DNA from 2 places in the Paenibacillus sp. J14 genome. Region 2 is predicted to be linked to the other one. Evidence: predicted binding sites of a transcription regulator. Region 2 holds the regulator's gene; the other holds the start of a gene.
What was found. The regulator NrdR, encoded in region 2, represses ribonucleotide reductase genes. The targets are predictions, from matches to a motif close to AACACNATATATNGTGTT.

Region 1: M891_RS0104585 (adenosylcobalamin-dependent ribonucleoside-diphosphate reductase) is a predicted target of NrdR. The motif match lies at 1,802-1,819, and genes of this name have one in related genera.

The regions. Positions count from the first base shown of each region.
Region 1 is NZ_JADQ01000009.1:44,282-54,152, reverse strand. It holds gene M891_RS0104595 (DEAD/DEAH box helicase) at 1-236, opposite strand, end outside; gene M891_RS0104590 (2,3-butanediol dehydrogenase) at 466-1,512, opposite strand; gene M891_RS0104585 (adenosylcobalamin-dependent ribonucleoside-diphosphate reductase) at 1,995-4,580, shown strand; gene M891_RS0104580 (Ger(x)C family spore germination protein) at 4,659-5,744, opposite strand; gene M891_RS0104575 (GerAB/ArcD/ProY family transporter) at 5,741-6,832, opposite strand; gene M891_RS23305 (spore germination protein) at 6,851-8,287, opposite strand; gene M891_RS23300 (SDR family NAD(P)-dependent oxidoreductase) at 8,404-9,057, opposite strand; gene M891_RS0104560 (MerR family transcriptional regulator) at 9,169-9,561, shown strand.
Region 2 is NZ_JADQ01000043.1:18,723-28,593, forward strand. It holds gene M891_RS0115885 (ABC transporter substrate-binding protein) at 1-919, shown strand, start outside; gene M891_RS0115890 (carbohydrate ABC transporter permease) at 969-1,856, shown strand; gene M891_RS0115895 (carbohydrate ABC transporter permease) at 1,880-2,713, shown strand; gene M891_RS25580 (hypothetical protein) at 2,770-2,889, opposite strand; gene M891_RS24055 (hypothetical protein) at 3,093-3,365, shown strand; gene M891_RS0115910 (DedA family protein) at 3,406-4,029, opposite strand; gene pstB (phosphate ABC transporter ATP-binding protein PstB) at 4,197-4,955, opposite strand; gene pstA (phosphate ABC transporter permease PstA) at 4,970-5,857, opposite strand; gene pstC (phosphate ABC transporter permease subunit PstC) at 5,854-6,756, opposite strand; gene M891_RS0115930 (phosphate ABC transporter substrate-binding protein) at 6,844-7,797, opposite strand; gene nrdR (transcriptional regulator NrdR) at 7,980-8,450, opposite strand; gene M891_RS0115940 (alpha/beta-type small acid-soluble spore protein) at 8,588-8,809, shown strand; gene M891_RS0115945 (lytic transglycosylase domain-containing protein) at 8,882-9,445, opposite strand; gene coaE (dephospho-CoA kinase) at 9,442-9,871, opposite strand, start outside.

The DNA of each region.
Region 1 (9,871 bases), on a different contig from region 2:
GGGGTGACATTGTTCAGATGCTTTAAGCACTGCATTTCCTCAAAGCTGGTCACAAGCGAAGCGGTTTCGGCCTCAAGGGCAAGGTTAAACAGCTTCCAATCGTCCCAGGGGCCGCCCTTTTGATGCCGGGTCTCCAGTTCGTTGAACCAGCTTCGGTCGAAGTCGATGGGAATCGGGGCGTGCAGGTCTGGCGACGCGGCCGGGTGGGGGGAAGGGCCGGAGGGATGTGGATTCATAGTGTAAAACCTCCCTTTCGGTGCGTAATTATCAGCTCGATTACGGTGAGAAGAAATCCGAATCAGGCAGCTCTTGTGCTTAAATTGCAGACGTAGGTGTAGTATGGACGAAAAGGAAGGAGTTCATAACTTTGGAAGGGCAGGAGGGGAGGCGGGATGCTAACTTTCTGATATGTAAAAAAGCCGGTCAGGGATTATCTCCCTGACCGGCGAATTTCTGTGTACTATTTTACTCTGCTTTCACCAGGATCTTGATTTGGTTCCGCTCTTTGAGGAGTCCTTCAAAGCCTTCATCGATGGCTTGGTCCAGCTTAATGCGCTTCGTCACCAGCTTGTCCGCCGAGAAGTACCCTTGAGCCATCAAGCTGATTACCGCCGGGAAGACATCGCGATAGCCGATAATGCCGTTCACGGTGCGTTCCTTCATGACGATGTTTTGCGGATGGAGGGAAGCTTCCTTCTCGAAAATGCTGACGATCATCGTTTCGCCGCCAATTTTGGTGGATTGGATCGCTTGGGTGAGCACAGGAGAAACTCCGGTTACTTCATAGGCGACATCCACACCGCCTTGAGTGCGTTTGTGAATTTCCTCAACGGCATCGTATTCTTTTGGATCAATGACAATGGCGCCAAGCTCGGCAGCTTTCTGTTTCCGTTCCTCGGACAGCTCGACTGCATAGATTTCCGATGCGCCTGAAGCCTTCAGCGCTTCGATCACGAGCAGACCAATTGGCCCGGTGCCAAACACAGCGGCTTTATCGCCTACTTTCAATTTACTGGAGCGAACAGCGTGAAGAGCTACAGCGGATGGCTCGACCAGAGCGCCTTGCTCGAAAGATATTGAATCCGGGATTTTATGCAGCATTTGTTCCGGTACATTAGCATATTCGGAGAATCCGCCGCCTCCGCCCGCCAGGCCGAAGAAGCCCATTTTATCGCAAAGATTATATTTCCCTTGTTTACAAGCCTCGCAGGTTCCGCAAGCATAAATCGGTTCAATGACAACGCGATCGCCGACAGCTACGCGGGTGACGCCTTCGCCAACCTCAACCACTTGTCCGGAAAATTCATGTCCCATGACGATTGGCGCTTTATCTCCGCTGAGCGGGTGGGTTTCCAGCGGAATGAATATCGGGCCAGCTACATATTCATGCAGATCACTGCCGCAAATGCCGCACCATTCCACCTTGATTTTCGCTTTACCCGGTTCCGCCTTCGGCTCCTCGATGTTCTCCAGTCTTAGGTCCTTGACGCCATGCCATCTTAACGCTTTCACTTGAACTCATCTCCTCGTAAATTATGAACCTCATATACTAGGTTACTCCTTTTTCGCGGAGTGGCATCGATCAATTGTTAAAATTGTGTTAATTCAAATTCAATTAAACTTAGGAGATGTTTCCCTGGTTTCTTGGAAATGGTTACAAAGCGGTTTCATAGTTTTGAGTCTGAAAAATAGAGAGAATGGAAGGAAACGGGGGGTTGGGCCAGATGAAATCGGATTAAAGCCTAAAATTTCACTCTGAACTGCTATGACAACGAGATATTGTATAGTATAATGGTATTCGCACACAATATATTGTGATTCATACATATGATATTACCGTTTACAGGGTGTGTGCTGCGGTGATCAAGTGGGCAGATTCCGGCTTGATACAGCGTTTTTTTTCGTTTTTTTGCCTAATTTTCACTTCAGGAAACGAGGCGAATGACCGATTAATTAATGGATACTCTGAATCAATTTTTAGGAGGGTGTTTTCTTTGAAAACTGTGCAAAAACAGCGCCTTGAGGGGCTAAGTGAGAAAATCTTCTTGGACCGGTACGCCTGGAAGGACGCAGATCCTAGCCACGCTAAGGTAGGCGATGTCGTACTTGTTCTGACGAAGGACGACCCCAAATTCCCGACGAAGGAAGTAGGGGAGGTTGTTGCCCGTGACGGTCGCAAGGTCACGGTGAAGACCCGCCGGGGAGATCTGGTGGAGACCGACGTCGAGAAGCTGACCCTCAATATCGAGAAAACGCCTGAAGAAATGTGGGACCGTCTGGCCAAAGCGATGGCTTCGGTAGAGGAGACGCCGGAGAAACAGAAGGAATGGGAAGAGAAATTCCGTTATATTCTGGATGATTGGAAGCTTGTTCCGGGCGGACGGATTGCAGCTGGCGCAGGTGCCAGCGATGAGTTAACTTTGTTCAACTGTTACGTTATTCCTTCGCCGAAGGACAGCCGGGGCGGCATTATGGAAACTCTGTCCGAAATGACCGAGATCATGGCTCGCGGCGGCGGTGTTGGGATTAACTTGAGCTCCCTTCGTCCGCGTCGTGCGATCGTTCGTGGCGTGAACGGCTCTTCCAGCGGTGCGGTTTCTTGGGGCGGCTTGTTTAGCTACACCACTGGTCTGATTGAGCAAGGCGGCAGCCGTCGCGGTGCGTTGATGCTGATGATCAATGACTGGCATCCGGATGTGCTGGACTTCATTACCGTGAAGCAAACGATGGGCCAAGTGACCAATGCGAACCTGTCGGTTTGCGTCAGCAACGCCTTCATGAAAGCTGTGAAGGAAGACCTCGATTGGGAACTGGTATTCCCGGATACAACTTATGAGGATTACAACGAGGTGTGGGACGGCGATCTTGATAAATGGAGAGCTGATGGACGTAAAGTCATCCACTACCGTACCGTCAAGGCGCGTGAAATCTGGCATACGATCATCGAATCGGCTTGGAAATCCGCTGAGCCGGGCGTGGTCTTCATGGAATACTACAACCAAATGTCCAACAGCTGGTACTTTAACCCGATCATCTGTACGAATCCGTGCGGGGAGCAAGGGTTGCCGGGCTGGGGCGTATGTAACCTGTCGGCGATGAACTTGTCCAAGTTCTACGATGAAGAGAAACATGATGTCGCATGGGATGAACTGGCGACAACTACGCGTTATTCGGTTCGCTTCTTGGACAATGTCATCAACAAGACGCCTTATCATTTTGAAGAAAACGAGAAGAACCAGAAGAAAGAGCGCCGCGTCGGCCTCGGAACGATGGGTCTGGCCGAGCTGATGATCAAGCTGAACATCCGTTACGGCAGCCCGGAATCGCTGGAATTCCTCGATAAATTGTATGGCTTCATTGCGAAGGAAGCTTACTTGGCCTCTGCGGATATCGCAGAAGAGAAAGGCTCCTTCCCGGCATTTGAAGCTGATAAATTCCTGCAAAGCGGCTTTATGAAGAACATGACGGAAGTGTATCCGGAAGTTGGCGAAGCAGTTCGTACCAAAGGGATTCGCAACGTCACCATCATTACCCAAGCGCCAACGGGCAGCACGGGGACGATGGTAGGCACCTCGACGGGGATCGAACCGTACTTTGCCTTCAAATATTACCGTCAAAGCCGTCTCGGCTTCGACGAGCAATTCGTGCCGATCGCTCAGGAATGGATGGACGCGCATCCGGGCGAACCGTTGCCGGATTACTTCGTAACGGCGATGGATTTGTCTGCGGAAGATCATATCCGCGTACAAGCAGCCATTCAACGTTGGGTGGACAGCTCGATCTCGAAAACGGCCAACTGCCCGTCCGACTTCACGGTTGAAGATACGAAACGGCTGTATGAACTAGCCTTCGACTTGGGCTGCAAAGGCGTAACGATTTACCGTGACGGCAGCCGCGACGTGCAAGTTCTGCAAACCGAGAAGAAAGAGGAGAAGAAAGAGGAAGCACCAGCTCAAGCTAGTGCACCGGCAACTCCACAACCGGCAAGTGCTTCGGTTCAAGCTAGCAGCCCAAAAACCGGCGAACAATACAAGAGACGCCCGCAAGTGCTGCATGGAGCAACGTATAAAATTAACACGCCGTTTGGCATGGCTTATATCACAATCAATGACATGAACGGGACTCCAGGTGAGATCTTCTTGAACGTAGGGAAAGCGGGTTCTGACGTATTCGCGATGGCCGAAGCCCTTGGCCGCGTCTGCTCGCTGTTCCTGCGTTACGGCGACCATGGCGAGAAGGTTGAACTGCTGATTAAGCACCTCAAAGGCATCGGCGGAACGGGAGCAATCGGCTTTGGTCCGAACCGTGTAGAATCGATCGCGGACGCCGTCGCCAAAGCGTTGGAGACACATGTACAAAACGGCCCATACGGGGACCACGACCCGGCTCCGGTAGCCGCAACGGTTGCCCAAGAGCCAGCACACGTTCATGATACAGCAGATGGCTCGCATGGCAGCCACAACCACGGCAGCGCACCAGCCACCTCGCGGGACCTGTGCCCATCGTGCGGATCGGCCTCGCTGATCAACATTGAGGGCTGCAAAACATGCAGCAACTGCGGTTATAGCAAGTGTTCTTAAGCAATTCAACAACACCTTTAGGTCAGGCGACTTTTGCCTGACCCTTTTTTTGTTGTCAGAAGTATAACTTATATAACCCTATCTTCGTATGCCTTCCCCTACCACTTGAATATTAGCAACAGTCCGAAGCTTCAAATGGGGATAGTGCGCTTTCCAGGTGTCTTCTTCCCAATGCCGGGTCTTGCTCCGGACAAAGTCGCCTATGCCAAGCGGATCAATTTCATTTCGTTGGAACATCCACATGAGTTCATTCCCTGAACGTTCTAAATTTTCCTTGAGTGCTTCGCGTACTTCTTCGATCGTATGCGAGGAGAAATTCTCACCATTCAGATCCGACACCGTGACCTTCATGTTCAGCATAATGTGGACTTCGTCCTGTTCTAAGTTATCCGTCGATCTTATGAGGTGATAAGTCGGCTTAGTCCGTATTAGTTGAACGGTGATAATCGTTCCGGTTGGCAACTTGACACTGATTCTGCCGTTATGTTTGTCCTCCAGGAGAAGCTTCAAGATCGTCATTTCTTTCACATTAATGGACGTTATATACTTATCGTGTTTAAACAGAGCTAAGCCGCAAAGAGTGACTTTATGATCATCATCAAGTTTTATCAACGGCAGGAAGGGGTCTATGCCTCTCCCTAAGAGGGCGTACTCGAATAGATGAATGTCTTGCTTCGGAAGGTATCCGTATTCGATATTCTCCTCAAGTAATCTTTCTAGGAACATGCCTTTTACTTCTTTGCCGTTGAAGTCTGCATGCAGAAGCTCCTTCGCCGTCCCATCGACTACCGCTAGATGCATTTTTCGAGTCGATCTGCCATCCCGCAATATCACATCCAGATCTTTTTCCAGGCCCTGTGTTGCCACTTCCTTTCCATACAAGAACACCGTAGTTTTCGAGGGATAGATGCGTCGATTGATTTTCCTTTGCATCTTCTCAGTAATCTCTGCCTTGGTAGGACCTGCAAGCGTGATCACTTGATCCGATACCGTTTCTATATTTCCAGGGCTGAAAGATGGGAACGCGAAGGTCAGTTCGATTTCATTATTATCGACAAAATCCACCCCGCCTGTCAGCGGTAAGGCGATTCGATCCACAATCTCTTGATCCACACATGCGTTCATCAATAAGCAGCACAAAAATATCGGAATGAACTTGCTCATGATACTTTCCCTGCCTTTGACCGGATGAGATGCAGGATATATAGGAGAGGAATATATCCATACAGCAGATATAAGCTGAAGTTGGATAATATAGTTTGAATCTTCTCCATGATCTCATCGCTCGATATGATACAAAAAATGGCAAGTACGATAATCAGGATGACCGGTACAGCATGTTTCTGTTTCATGTTGCTTACCGATTTCAGAATTCTGGCCGCCGACCATAGACATAAACAGACGATCGGCATAACCCGGAAAACATGGATGGCTGCCCCCATAAACTCGAACCGTTCGAGAAAAGGGAGTTGTACGAATTTAAATTTTGTCATGACAGGCCATATTTCCTTAGCCAGCTGTTCAGGCTTGAAGAGCAGAATGGAGAGAAACATCGATAACAAGTAGGTAACCGTCGTCGCAGCGTTTCCGGCATGGGCCCATCTTTGAGACTTTGGAGCATTTTTGACGAATATGTAATAAAAAAATAACAATTCAAAGCCCATATAGGAGAACGTGATAGGTTTGGATGCTTTGATAAGCTCTGCCACTGTATGTTCAAAAATGGGAGTCAGATTGCGAAAATGAAAATAGGGTGCTGAGAATACGAGTGTAAGCACCAAAACTTGGGTCGTCAGGGTGAAGGCGCAGATCCCTGCAATGGTGCGGATGCCGCCGGAAACAATGTAATAAACCAGCAGGAAAATCACGAAGCCGAGTACCCATCCGCTAATTTCAGGAAACAGCCAGGCTTGAACGAGTTTAATATACGAGCTCACTTGGAATGCGGCTGTTACCATGAAATAACAAAGAAACAGGAGGTTGAATACATGTCCTGTCCATTTCCCAAGCAATTGCTGATGAATTTGGATTAAGTCAGCGTTGCGTCGGGTCAATATTCTATACATCAGGAAAATAATAAGATGAACGCTTATCGCGCTTATTAGAACCGATATCCATACATCTTGTCCGGCCCATTGAATAGCCGGGGTAGGCATGGACAGGTAGCTAAGCCCATACTGAGAGGAATGGATCAATACCATGACATAGAAATCCGATACCTTGAAGCGATCCTGTATGGGTGGCGACTCCATGACATGTACCTCCTCTGTTCAATAATCGTCCGTATCCATCGGATTTTGGGACTTATTCCCTCTATTGTTTACTTTTGGTGTACGGAAGTAGGATGGGGGACGACCCATCTTGTCGAATTGCAGCCTTATGAGCGTATCGAAATGATCCTTCGAACGCCATGGGTAGAAAGGGGCTAGATAAGGCATTCCAAGTGATGTCAGCCTGATCAAGTGGGTTATAAGGAATAGGGTGCAAATGGCTATGCCGAGCACTCCCCATAAGTGAGCTGCAATAATAAACGGAAAACGTAATAGCCTGATCGTGGTGCTCATCCGAAAAACGGGAATCGTAAATGACGCCATCGCCGACGAGGCAACGATAATCAGCAAAATATTGCTTGTTAATGCCCCTTCCACAGCGGCAGTACTGAGTACAAGGCCCCCAACGATACTGATCGTCTGCCCGATCTTGGTCGGCAGTCTAGATCCGGATTCCCGGAGCAGCTCGATCACAAGCTCCATCAACAGAACCTCTACAACAGGCAAGAACGGAACATTCATTCTCGACGTGATGATCGTGGGTAAATACAAACTCGAGATGCTTTGGCTGTGATGGGTGACAATCGCTACATATAGAGAAGAAGCAAATATGGAAAAGACGATGGATACGATCCGAAGCAATCTTAAGGCAGAACCTACGATCCAAGGCAAGAAATAATCTTCGTAGGAGACAAAAAACAAACCTATATTAGCTGGTCCCAGTAACGCGGTAGGGGAGCCATCGAGCATAATACAGATTTGACCAACCGATATCGCCCAAGAAATTCGGTCAGGACGCTCCGTTCCGAGCAGCTGGGGGAAAATCGATTTCGAATTGTCTTCAATCATTTGTTGGAGGATCGTAATATCCGGGATAACTTTAAACTCTATATCCTCAATACGCTGTTTGATCGTTTCGATATTTTGTTGGTTGGCAACCCCTTCCATATAACAGATGGCCACTCTCGATTTAGACATATTGCCAATCTTTAGTTCGACAATACGCAGGTCAGGGACGGGAAGACGCTTGCGCACAATGTTGATATTGGTATCCAAGGATTCAACCAGCGCTTCCTTGGAGCCCTCCACTGTCGATTCTACTTCGGTTACGGTAACTTGACGCCCTTTGTCGGCGGTGGCATGAACAAGAAGACATTGGTGAGCCTCGAGTCCGCACTGAATAGCCACATATCCCCTTAACAGATTAGAGCGAATGGACTCCATATCGGAGGTGAGCTTCTTATCCGCAACAGGCATGATTGGTAGAAGCTGCTCCAATGTCAGCTCGGATTTGATGTGGACCAGGGTATCCATAATATGTTCATTTAGTACTTTTGAATCTACGATCGACTTGATATAACCTACATAATACGATTGCCCGCCAATCATGTGCTCATAACATTTGAAATCTGTTGAAAAATATAATTCCTTCCACATCGGAGGCACACGATCCATAACTGAACCCCATTTCTTATAACGTTAAACATTAACATTATTGGTACAGATGAGAGGGACTATTCCAATATTTCAATGGATATCATGGAAATCATCGGTCAAAATAAGTTTTGAGAAGCAATAAATTCGCGCATGTGCTCATTATCTCGCACCGCACCTCCTCCAAAATCGGTTGCAATGGCTCCTGGAGCTACAACATTGACTCGAATCCCCCGTTTACCCCATTCTTTGGCCATATATTTCGTGAGAACTTCAATTGCACCCTTCATGGCTGAGTAAGCCCCAAACCCATCAATAACAAAACGTGTTAAGCCCGTTGAAATATTGATGACTCTTCCATTATCGGAAATGAGCGGGAACAACTTTTGGGAAAGGAAAAATACGCCTTTGACTTGCACGTTCATCAGATTGTCGAATTGCTCCTCCGTCGTTTCCATAATTGGAGCATGAACTCCAAAACCTGCATTGTTAACAAGAATATTGAATTGCTCGCGATCCCATTTTTCTTTTAGCAAAGTGGACAACTGCGATACAAATGTATCGAAAGAGGAAACATTCCCGGCATCCAATTGTAATGCTGCAGCTTTTTGGCCATTGTATTCAATCTCTTTAACGACTTTTTCAGCTTCTTCCTTCTTCGTATGATAAGTAATGATGACGTCAATTCCCTTGCGGGAGAGAGCCAATGCAGTATTTCTTCCTAGGCCTCTGCTGCCGCCCGTAACGAGTGCGATCTTCTGTGTTGAATTCATAATGTATTCTCCTTTGGATTGGTTTTATTTTGTCCCACTTGTTATCTTATTGCTCGTGGTCTATAGTGAGTATATTGGTTCGAGTTAACTCTAAGTCAAGGAGGAATTTTTTTGAATTACACCATTCATGAAGTTGCTAATAAATTTGGCCTGTCTACCCATACGCTCCGTTACTATGACAAAGAAGGTCTAATGCCATTTATAGGGAGAACCAAATCCGGTAACCGGGTATTTAGCGAAGCGGATCTCAATTGGGTGAAGATGGTTTGCTGTTTGAAGGATACAGGAATGCAAATTAAAGAAATCAAGAAATACGCGGATTGGTGTATGGAGGGCATGCGAACAATCGACGAAAGAAAAGCAATGCTCATTGAGCATCGCAAACAAGTCGTAAAGCAAATGGAAGAACTAAAGAAAAACCTGGAACTTATAGATTCTAAGATCGCAATCTATGATGATCCAGAGTTGGCCGAAAAGATGTACGGAGGCCTCGAGAAGTCATGAGTTGAGCGGCTGTATCCAAGGTCTGTTCAGAAGTAGTTTACCTTCCCTCAACTAGATACTAATTGCATCACTCAAAGGATTCCAAACGGGCAGATAGTATGGGGAGAAGTGCCATTCTTGAGGGGTGAGAGCTTTTCGGAGGCTAGAGGCAAAGCGACAGCACAAGTCGAACTCAACTGGATTCGGCAGCAGGAAGAACAATGATCAATGGCGATTTAGATTGCATAACCTTCGAACTGACGCGAACATTGAATTTGCTAAACGAAGTTAGCAGCATTCTGAAATTAATGATGCTAACCGAATGATCGAC
Region 2 (9,871 bases):
AGTGTACGGCGTACCGTACAACACGGATTCCCGCGGTCTTTGGTATAACAAAGAGATCTTTAAGCAGGTCGGCCTTCCGGAAGAGTGGACACCGAAGAACTGGGAGGAAGTGCTGGATGCAGCTCGCACCATTAAGGAAAAAGCACCGGACATCGTCCCGATTTGGATGAACATGGGCAAGGCGACCGGGGAAGCCACCTCCATGCAGACGTACGAAATGCTCCTTTACGGCACCGGCGAACGACTGTATGACGATGCAAGCGGAAAATGGATTATCGAAAGTCAAGGGATCTTGGATGCTTTAGGGTTCATTGAAACCGTAAACAAAGAGAAGCTCGGCCCGCCGCTCTCCAAGGTGCTGAACGGGCAGGCCGGCAACACCGCTTCCCGAGAATACTTGCCTCAAGGCAAGCTGGCCATCTCCCTCGACGGCTCGTGGATTACCGGCAACTATCTGGAAACCGGCGCTTCTCCATGGCCGGAATACAAGGACGTGCTAGGCTTTGCTCCGATGCCAACAAGTCAAGGTCAGGCACCAGGTTCCATCACGCTCGCTGGCGGTTGGGCATTGTCCATTCCAAGCAACGCCAAGCATAAAGACGAAGCCTGGGAGTTTATCAAATACGCGTTAAACAAAGAAAACAGCAAGAAGCTCGTCACCTCCTCAGGCAATATTACGGTGCGAGCTGACGTCGCCAAAGATCCGGAATACACGCAGATGCCGTTTAACGAAATCGCTACGGAATATCTGCAGAACGCCGAATTCCGGCCTGCTCAAGAGAAATACCCGGAAGTATCGACGCAAATTCAGACGATGGTGGAATCCGTCGCCACAGGCACCTCCCCTGCAGAGGCCGCCCAAAAATACGCCCAAGACGTCACCCGCATCGTAGGCGAGGACGCTGTCATCCGAAAATGACGAATTCGAATAAGCGGCAAAGCACTGCCTTCCGGAAGGAGAACGAACCATGAGCAGCATGACGGCTGAAGGATATTCCAGAAATCGCAACTCGTACACGTGGCTTTACTTCTTGCTCCCTTCGATTGTGATAATGCTGGTGTTTTTCATCACCCCGGTCTTCCTTACGTTCTTCTATTCCTTTACGAATCTGGCATTAACGGGGGAATCGGCAAGAGAGTTAAAATTCGTTGGGTTCGACAACTATATTCACATGTTCAAGGACCCGACGGTCAAGGTTAGTATTTGGAACACATTGGTCTTCCTGTTTGGCTCGGCGGTGATTGGCCAGCAGCTGCTCGGCTTATTCATCGCCCTCCTGATGAAGCGCAAGAACCGGACGTTCCGGCGGGTGATTGGCACGATCGTCCTCGCCGGCTGGGTCACCCCGGAAATCGTATGTGCGCTATGCTTATACAGCTTCTTCGGCGACGAAGGGACGCTGAACTCGATCATCACTTCATTGGGGCTTCCGGCAGTCACCTGGCTGTATACTGTTCCAATGCTGACGATCATCCTCGCGAACATTTGGCACGGTACCGCCTTCTCGATGCTCGTCTTTCAAGCGGCTCTTGACGACGTGCCCAGCGAGGTAGAAGAAGCGGCAGTGGTCGATGGCGCTTCAAAATGGCAGGTACTGATTCGGATTATCATCCCTTATATTAAAGATTCGTTTATGACCAACATGATGCTGATCACGTTACAGACATTGGGCGTGTTTGGTTTGATATATGCCATGACCGGCGGAGGCCCGGGAACGTCTACGACCACACTGCCCATCTTCATGTACAACCAAGCCTTCGTGAACTATCAACTAGGGTACGGAACCGCGATCTCCTTGCTGCTACTGCTCATCGGAATCGTGCTTAGCTTGTTCTATACCCGCTCGTTGAAATAGTCCAAGTGCAAGGAGAACCTCTTATGAACGCAAAACAACGGAAAATCATCTACCGGATCTTGCCCTATACGATCCTCACGATCATCGGCATCTGCTTCGTCTTACCCTTGCTCTGGGTGGTAGTTGCTTCGGTCGATCCCAATGCCATGCAGACGCTAAAAATGCCCCAGCGAATCACGGCGGATAATTATATCAACGTGATCACCAGCCGCGAGAACCAACGTGCATTCCTGATCGGCTTGATCATGTCGCTGGGGCAGGCGCTGCTCGTCGTCCTCTTGGCACTGTTGGCCGCCTATCCGTTGTCCCGATATCAAATGAAATACAAGAAGCCGTTTATGTTGACCATCCTGTTTATGACTTCCTTGCCGATCACAGCGGTGATGGTCCCGGTCTACCAGCTGTTTCTCAGTTTGAAGCTGTATGACCAAATCTTTGGCGTGATCCTGTTCTACGTAGCCTCATCGATGCCCTACGGCATTTGGATGCTTAAGAACTTTATGGATTCCGTCCCTCTGGATCTGGAGGAAGCGGCATGGGTCGACGGGGCCTCGGTATTTACGGGGATTCGCAGAGTTGTAGCACCGCTGATGGTGCCGGGGATTTGCACGGTCGCCATCTTCACCTTCTCAGGCAGCTGGGGGAATTTCTTTGTTCCATACATTTTGCTGCAAAATCCGGAGAACTTCCCCGCTTCCCTGAAGTTATACCAATACTTTGGTCAGTACGGAATGATTGAGTATGGCAATCTTGCAGCCTTCTCCATTATGTATGCGATCCCGTCCATCGTACTGTACATCTTGTCCCAGCGGTTTATGTCCAAGGGGTTTGGGTTGCAAGGAGGAACGAAAGGGTAGCTATAAAGAACAAAGGCCCTGCTGAAGCAGGGCCTTTGCATGGGGTACACATTCAATTATACGATAAGCGCTCTGGATACAATAACCAACAGGATGAAGAGAACCAGAATCGTCCCTGTGGAAGTCCAGAAACCACCATAACCTACGCCACCTACGCCATTTTCATATCCCGACATTGTTTTCCCTCCTTTTTAAATATAGAACATCATATTACGGTTCGCCTGTGAACGATCGGGACATTCGCGGAGAGGGGCGAAAATGGGTATCCGTTCCCCCAGTACTTTTGCTGGAGAGGAGGTGGCGGCTGTAGCCCAGTTCACGCCTAATCAAGCCAACCGCCATTTGCATAAGATGAAATAAGTCGATTTAAAAGCAGGTGGTGCTCTTGGGAGGAAAAAAGAGGAGACAATACCAAAGAATCCAAGAAAATGACCTTTCCTCGGACGACTTGGCCATTATCGGCGCCGGGTTCACCGTGCTTGGAGATATTTTCGATTTGCTCTCCCTGATGAAACTGAAAGAGGAAAAATCGCAGAATGGCAGTGGCTTTGAGGAGACACTGCTTGACGATTTCATATTGCACCGAAGCAACCCTGAAAATAAGGATAATAATAGAATCAAAAGCAAAAATAAAAAGAAAAAACGGAAATAAATAAAGGCGCCGGAGTGAGCTCTCCAGCGCCTTTAAAAGGTTAACGTGACAACTTGGCCACTTTTAGCCTCCATCTCCGCCATTTCAAATATACGAGTACCAATAGTAACGCCCCCAGCCCAATAAAGAAAAACTTTAAATATTTCTCGACCAGGTCGATGGCAACTTGCCACTGTTCACCAAACACCAAGCCGATGCTTACAAAAACCGTGACCCAAAGTGCGGCTCCTGTGTAAGCATACAGGGCAAAGGTTCGAAAAGGAATGCGCATAATGCCTACAAAATAACCAAAAAACTGCCTTACACCCGGCACAAAGAAACTGATTAACAGCATTCGATTGCCGTACTTCTCATAAACCCGCCTCGTCTTCTCTAAATGGGAAGGCTTGACCATAATCCACTTGCCATAACGTTCGATCAACGGCGCGCCGACCCGATGTCCGACGAAATAGGTAATCGTCACCCCGATCACCGCCCCAGCATATCCGGCGAGGATAGCCGGCAAGAAATCCAGCACGCCTTTATAGGCCAAATATCCTGTATAGGTCAGCGTCGTTTGACCTGGAGGCAGCGGCAGCGCAATAAAATCAATGGGAAGTCCGAGCAGCAGAACAAAATAGCCGTAATGCTCAAACATCCTTTCAATCCAATCCAAAACGTTCATCATCCAAATCTCCTTTAACCAATACCAGGCGCTGCCCACGCCAATTGAGTCCACTCTTTATGTTATCAGTATATACGGAGATTTTCCAATCTAAAAGAGTCCGCAGACGGGGCGATTCCCCGCCCCGAGACCAGTCCTGATTTAGCGGGAGATGGAGAGAAGAATTTTTATCCGAAGCGGCCGCTGATATAATCGTCTGTCCGTTTCTCGGATGGATTGGTAAAGATTTTGGTCGTATCGCCGTACTCGACCAGTTCCCCCATGAGGAAGAACGCCGTTTTTTCCGACACCCGAGCCGCCTGTTGCATATTGTGCGTGACAATAATGATGCAGAATTCCTGCTTCAGCTCGGCGATCAGCTCTTCAATTTTGGCGCTGGACACCGGGTCCAGCGCCGACGCCGGTTCATCCATCAGGATGATGCTTGGATTAACCGCAATCGATCGGGCGATGCACAGCCTTTGCTGCTGGCCGCCGGATAAGGCCAAGGCGGAGCTGTGCAGCCGATCCTTCGTCTCGTCCCAAAGCGCCGCTTTGGTGAGCGATTCCTCCACGATCTGATCCAGCTTCTTCTTGTCGCGAATCCCGTGGTAACGCGGTCCAAAGGCGATATTTTCATAGATGGATTTATGGAACGGGTTAGGACGCTGCCATACCATGCCGATCTTTTGACGCAGCAGCACGACATCGGTCTTCGGATCATTGATATTGTCGTCCCCGATCCAGATTTCCCCCGTAATCTTCGCCCCGCGGATCAAATCGTTCATCCGGTTCAGGCTGCGCAGGAATGTGGACTTGCCGCAGCCTGAAGGGCCGATCAAGGCGGTCACCTGCCGGGAGGCGAAATCGAGCGATATATTTTTAACGGCTTGTTTCTCTCCGTAATAGACGCTTAAGTTTTTCGTGGATAGTTCAATGTTAGACACTTGGCTTCGCCCTCCTATTTCGTCGCCGTAAATTTCTTGAGCATCACGCGTCCGAGCCAGCGAGCCAGCAAGTTAAACACCAGCACGGTCAAGATCAGGACAGCCGAAGCACCGGCGGCGATTTCAGGCGCATCCGGCGCCAAGCCCTCAGAATTGATCTTCCAGATATGAACAGCCAGCGTCTCCGCCGGACGGAACGGATTCAGCGGGGACGTCGGACTTAACGGATTCCAGTTGCTAAAATCGAGCCGCGGACTGCTCATCCCAGCCGTAAACAACAGGGCAGCGGCTTCGCCGAACACGCGGCCCGCCGCCAAGATCGTCCCGGTCAGAATCACCGGCAGGGCGATCGGAAGCATCACCGACTGGATTGTTTTCCATTTGGACAAGCCCAGCGCCAAGCTGGCTTCCTTTTGGGCCTGCGGCACGCTGGCCAACCCTTGTTCAGTAATCCTCACCATCAACGGCAGGTTAAAGATCGTCAAAGCCAGCGCCCCTGAGAACAAAGAGAAACCAAAGCCAAACAGGTTCACAAGAACGAGCAGACCAAACAGACCTACCACAATCGATGGAAAAGAGGATAAGACCTCAACAATCAAACGGATAAAATCGGTGATTTTTCCCGGCTTGGCGTATTCGCTCATATAGATTCCCGCACCGATCCCAAGCGGAATCGTGATGATCATGGTCAAGACCAAGAGGAACAGGGAATTAAACAATTGCGGGCCAATCCCGCCGCCTGCCTTAATCGTTTCAGGAGGTGACGTGAGAAAATCAAAGCTGATATGACCCAACCCCCGGACTAAAATAAAGCCAAGCAACCCCGCCATAATCAAGACAATTAAGCCTGCTAAAGCGATAATGGCAACCGTTGCGATTTTGTCGACGGTTTTGGCGCTCATCGTTTTGCTCTCCCTTCCAGCCAACGAACGATAAAGACGAAGACAAACGTCATTAGCATCAAGATTAGTGCCAGTGTCCAGAGGACATTATTCTGCGTTGTGCCCATAACCGTATTCCCCATGCTCAGCGTAATGACACTGGTCAGAGTCGAGGTGGATTCAAAGAGCGAACGCGGAATATGCGGCGCATTCCCGATCACCATCTGCACCGCCAAGGCTTCCCCGAAAGCCCGAGCCATGCCAAGGACCACCCCGGTCAACAAGGACGGCATCGTCGTCGGCAATACGGTCCGCGACAAGGTTTGCCAGCGCGTAGCGCCAAGGGCGTAGGAACCTTCCTTCAGGCCAGGAGGCAGGGCAGACAGGGCATCGGTGGCGATCGACGTGATCGTCGGCAAGATCATGATCGACAATACGGTTGCTCCCGCCAAGATCCCCAGACCTTGTCCCGGAAAAATATCCCGGTAAAAAGGAACGATAATACTCAGCCCAACAAAACCATACACCACCGAAGGAATCCCGGCCAGCAGCTCGATCACCGGCTGTAAATATTTCTTGCCAAACTTCGGCATTATTTCAACCATAAACAAGGCCGCGCTAATGCCAAGCGGTGCCGCGATCAGCGCCGCCAGAATCGATGTGCTGAACGAGCCCAAGATAAACGGCAGGGCGCCAAACATCGGCGGCTCCCCATCCGGCTTCCAGTTCGTGCTGCCGAAAATTTCACCTAGTGAGATTCCGTCTTGAACAAAAGTGCTTAACCCCTTGGTTGCTACGTAATAAACCATCGAGAAGATCGTAACCACCAGCAATACGATACAAAATGAAGCGTAAATTTTGCCGGTCCATTCCTCGACGATATGCGGTTGTATTTTTTTTCTTCCGCCGGACTGAGCCATGAAACCTCTCCCTTTAAGAACAGCACAGAAAGAGGCAGAACAATCCGCCTCTTGCCGTACTGATATTTTGTTATCGAATTCTGCTGATTATTTCTTCGTGATATTGCCGTCCACGTCGCGTACGACTTGCATTTTGCTGGTTGGAATATAACCAAGCTCTACAACGTCGCCGTTGTCGCCTTGAACGTCCGGGGATACCATGTAATCCAAGAAGGCTTTAACGACTTCATTTGGCTCGCCTTTCGTATACATGTGCTCGTAAGCCCATACCGGATAAGTTCCGTTCGCTACGTTTTCTTCCGTTGCGTCTACGCCTTCGTACTTCACAGCTTTAACCGTATCGTCAAGGTAGGACAAGGCCAGATAACCGATCGCCCCTGGCGTTTCGCTCACCAGCTTCTTAACCGTACCGGAGGAATCTTCTTGGATCGAACCTTGCAGGTCCTCTGTTTTTGTACCTAGCGCATATTTCTCAAACGTTGCCCGAGTACCGGAGCTCGACGGACGGTTTACGATTTGAATCGCTTGGTCTGGACCGCCAAGATCTTTCCAGTTGGTGATTTTACCCGTGAAAATTTGAACCAGTTGGTCTTTCGTCAAATTGTCGACCGTGATGTCTGGGTTCACGACAGCTGCCATCGCTACAACGGCAACTTGATGGTCAACCAGTTCGCTGGCTTGAGCCGCATCTAATTTCTCTTCTGCGAAGACGTCGGAGTTCCCGATATCTGCCTGGCCTCCGGAAACTTGCGTCAACCCTGTGCCGCTGCCACCGCCTTGAACTTGTATAGAAACATTCGGATTTTGATCCATGAATTTTTTCGAAGCTTGATCTACTAAAGGTTGTAAAGCCGAGGAACCTACCGCCAAGATCGACCCGGAGAGTTCCGATGTCGCTGCATTACCCCCGTTGCTCGCGGATGCTTCATCCGTAGTGCTTCCGTTGGTACCGGCCGTGTTTGGTGCCGCGTTGTTTTGACCGCAAGCTGCCAGCGCGAAGCTCAGCATCAAAGTCAAAACCAATAACATACTCTTTTTCATTGTTTAGGTTTCCCCCTTAATTGATTTACAGTTTGATTATAGAAAGCGAAGATCAATCCAGTGTTCTCGTTTTGTAAACTTTGTGTAAAATGCGAGGGAATCCTGAGCCTTTAGGTTTATTCTTTGCAAAAAATAAAAAAACACTCGCGCCGATCGGCGAAGAGTGTTTTTGAGAAATGAAGCTATTCGTTGACCCCTGTATTTTTGGACAGCAGTCCTTTGAGTTCTTTCATAAACATGTTGATATCTTTAAATTGTCGATACACCGAGGCAAACCGCACATAAGCAACTTCGTCCACCGGGTAGAGCTGCTCCATCACCAATTCCCCGATTTGCCGGCTCTCAACCTCAGCGTTCGCCGAGTGGCGCAGGGACCGTTCGACTTCGGATACGATAGATTCCAGCTGTTCAACGGAAACCGGACGTTTCTCACAAGCTCGAATCAAACCGCGCAGCATTTTCTCTCGGCTGAACTCCTCGCGGCTTCCATCCTTTTTGATCACGATCAACGGCACTTCTTCCACCATTTCAAACGTTGTAAACCGTCGATTGCATTTCTCGCATTCCCGCCGGCGGCGGATCGAACGGTTCTCGTTCGCTGGTCTCGAATCCAGCACTTTGGTGCCTAAATAGTCGCAATAAGGACATTTCAAGCTAGAACACCTCCCCTTAAAATAACGTCATCACGGCTTGTCACACCGGATGGCAATAAATTACTGCAAAATCATGTGATTGAAATTCATAGTCCGGCACATAATACTGTTACCAACCACAAGGAGGTGAACAAATCATGGCCCAAAATAATAACTCTTCGAACAACCTGGTGGTTAGACAAGCATCCGGAGCTTTGGATCAAATGAAATATGAAATCGCTCAGGAGCTTGGCATCTCTTTCCCACAAGACGGATATGCTGGTAACCTGACTTCTTACGAAAACGGTTCGATCGGTGGTTACATCACGAAACGTTTGGTGACTCTGGCTGAACAACAGCTGGCAGGTCAATTCAAATAACCGATCAACTGAAGAGAGCATTGGCTGGCGTAGGCCGGTCAATGCTTTCTTTTGTTATCACCTTAGGCCCCCTTAGAAATCATCATAAATCTTCAGATATTGTTTATAGTAGTGGGTTACCCGCTGGACATAATGTCGGGTCTCACCAAACGGGATATTTTGCACCGTCTCCAATCGTCCGTCCCATCGCCCGCTCTTCAGCCAATTTTTCACATTGGTTGGTCCGGCATTATACGCAGCGATCATGGCGATGTTGTTGCCGTCGAATTGCTGGGACAGCGATCTCAGATACCAGGTGCCGATCTGGATATTCGTTTCCGTCTCGTTACGGATATCATCCAGCGTCGTTTCGGGCAACTTCGCTTTGGAAATTACCCACTCCGCCGTATCCGGCATGATCTGCATAATCCCGAGCGCGCCTTTCCGGGACTCCACTCCTGATTTGTAGTTCGTCTCCACCTTAATGATCGCCGCAACAATAAACGGATCCAGGCCGTTGTTCTTGGCATGCCGCCGAATTTCTTCTTTATAGTGAATCGGATAAAACAACGAAAGCCATGCCGAATTAAAAAAGATAAGGATGATGAAACCGATAAACAACAGAAGCAAGACTCTTTTTTTGCGAAGCCACCTCATCGTAGTCCCTGATCCCGCCAAAAGTCATCTATCTGTCGCTTCGTTTCCTCAAGTCCACCGCTGTTATCAATCAAAATATCCGCCCTCTCTTTCTTGATTTCGATATCCATTTGGGCGTTGATCCGCTGCTCGGCTGCCTCCTTCGACAGCCCGTCCCTCAACATCAACCGGGTTAACTGTACCTCGCGAGGGACATAAACAACCATAATCCGTTCATAGAGCGGATCAAGCCCCGATTCATAAAGCAGCGGAATATCCGCTACCACCAATCTGTGAGGATCCGCTGCTTCCAGTTCTTCCATGCGCTGCTTCATTTCAGCACGAATCGCCGGGTGCGTTAAGGCCTCCAGCGCCTTGCGCTCCTCCGGGTTCGAGAAGACGATCTCGCCAAGCTTCTTGCGATTTAGCGTCCCATCGGCGTTCAAC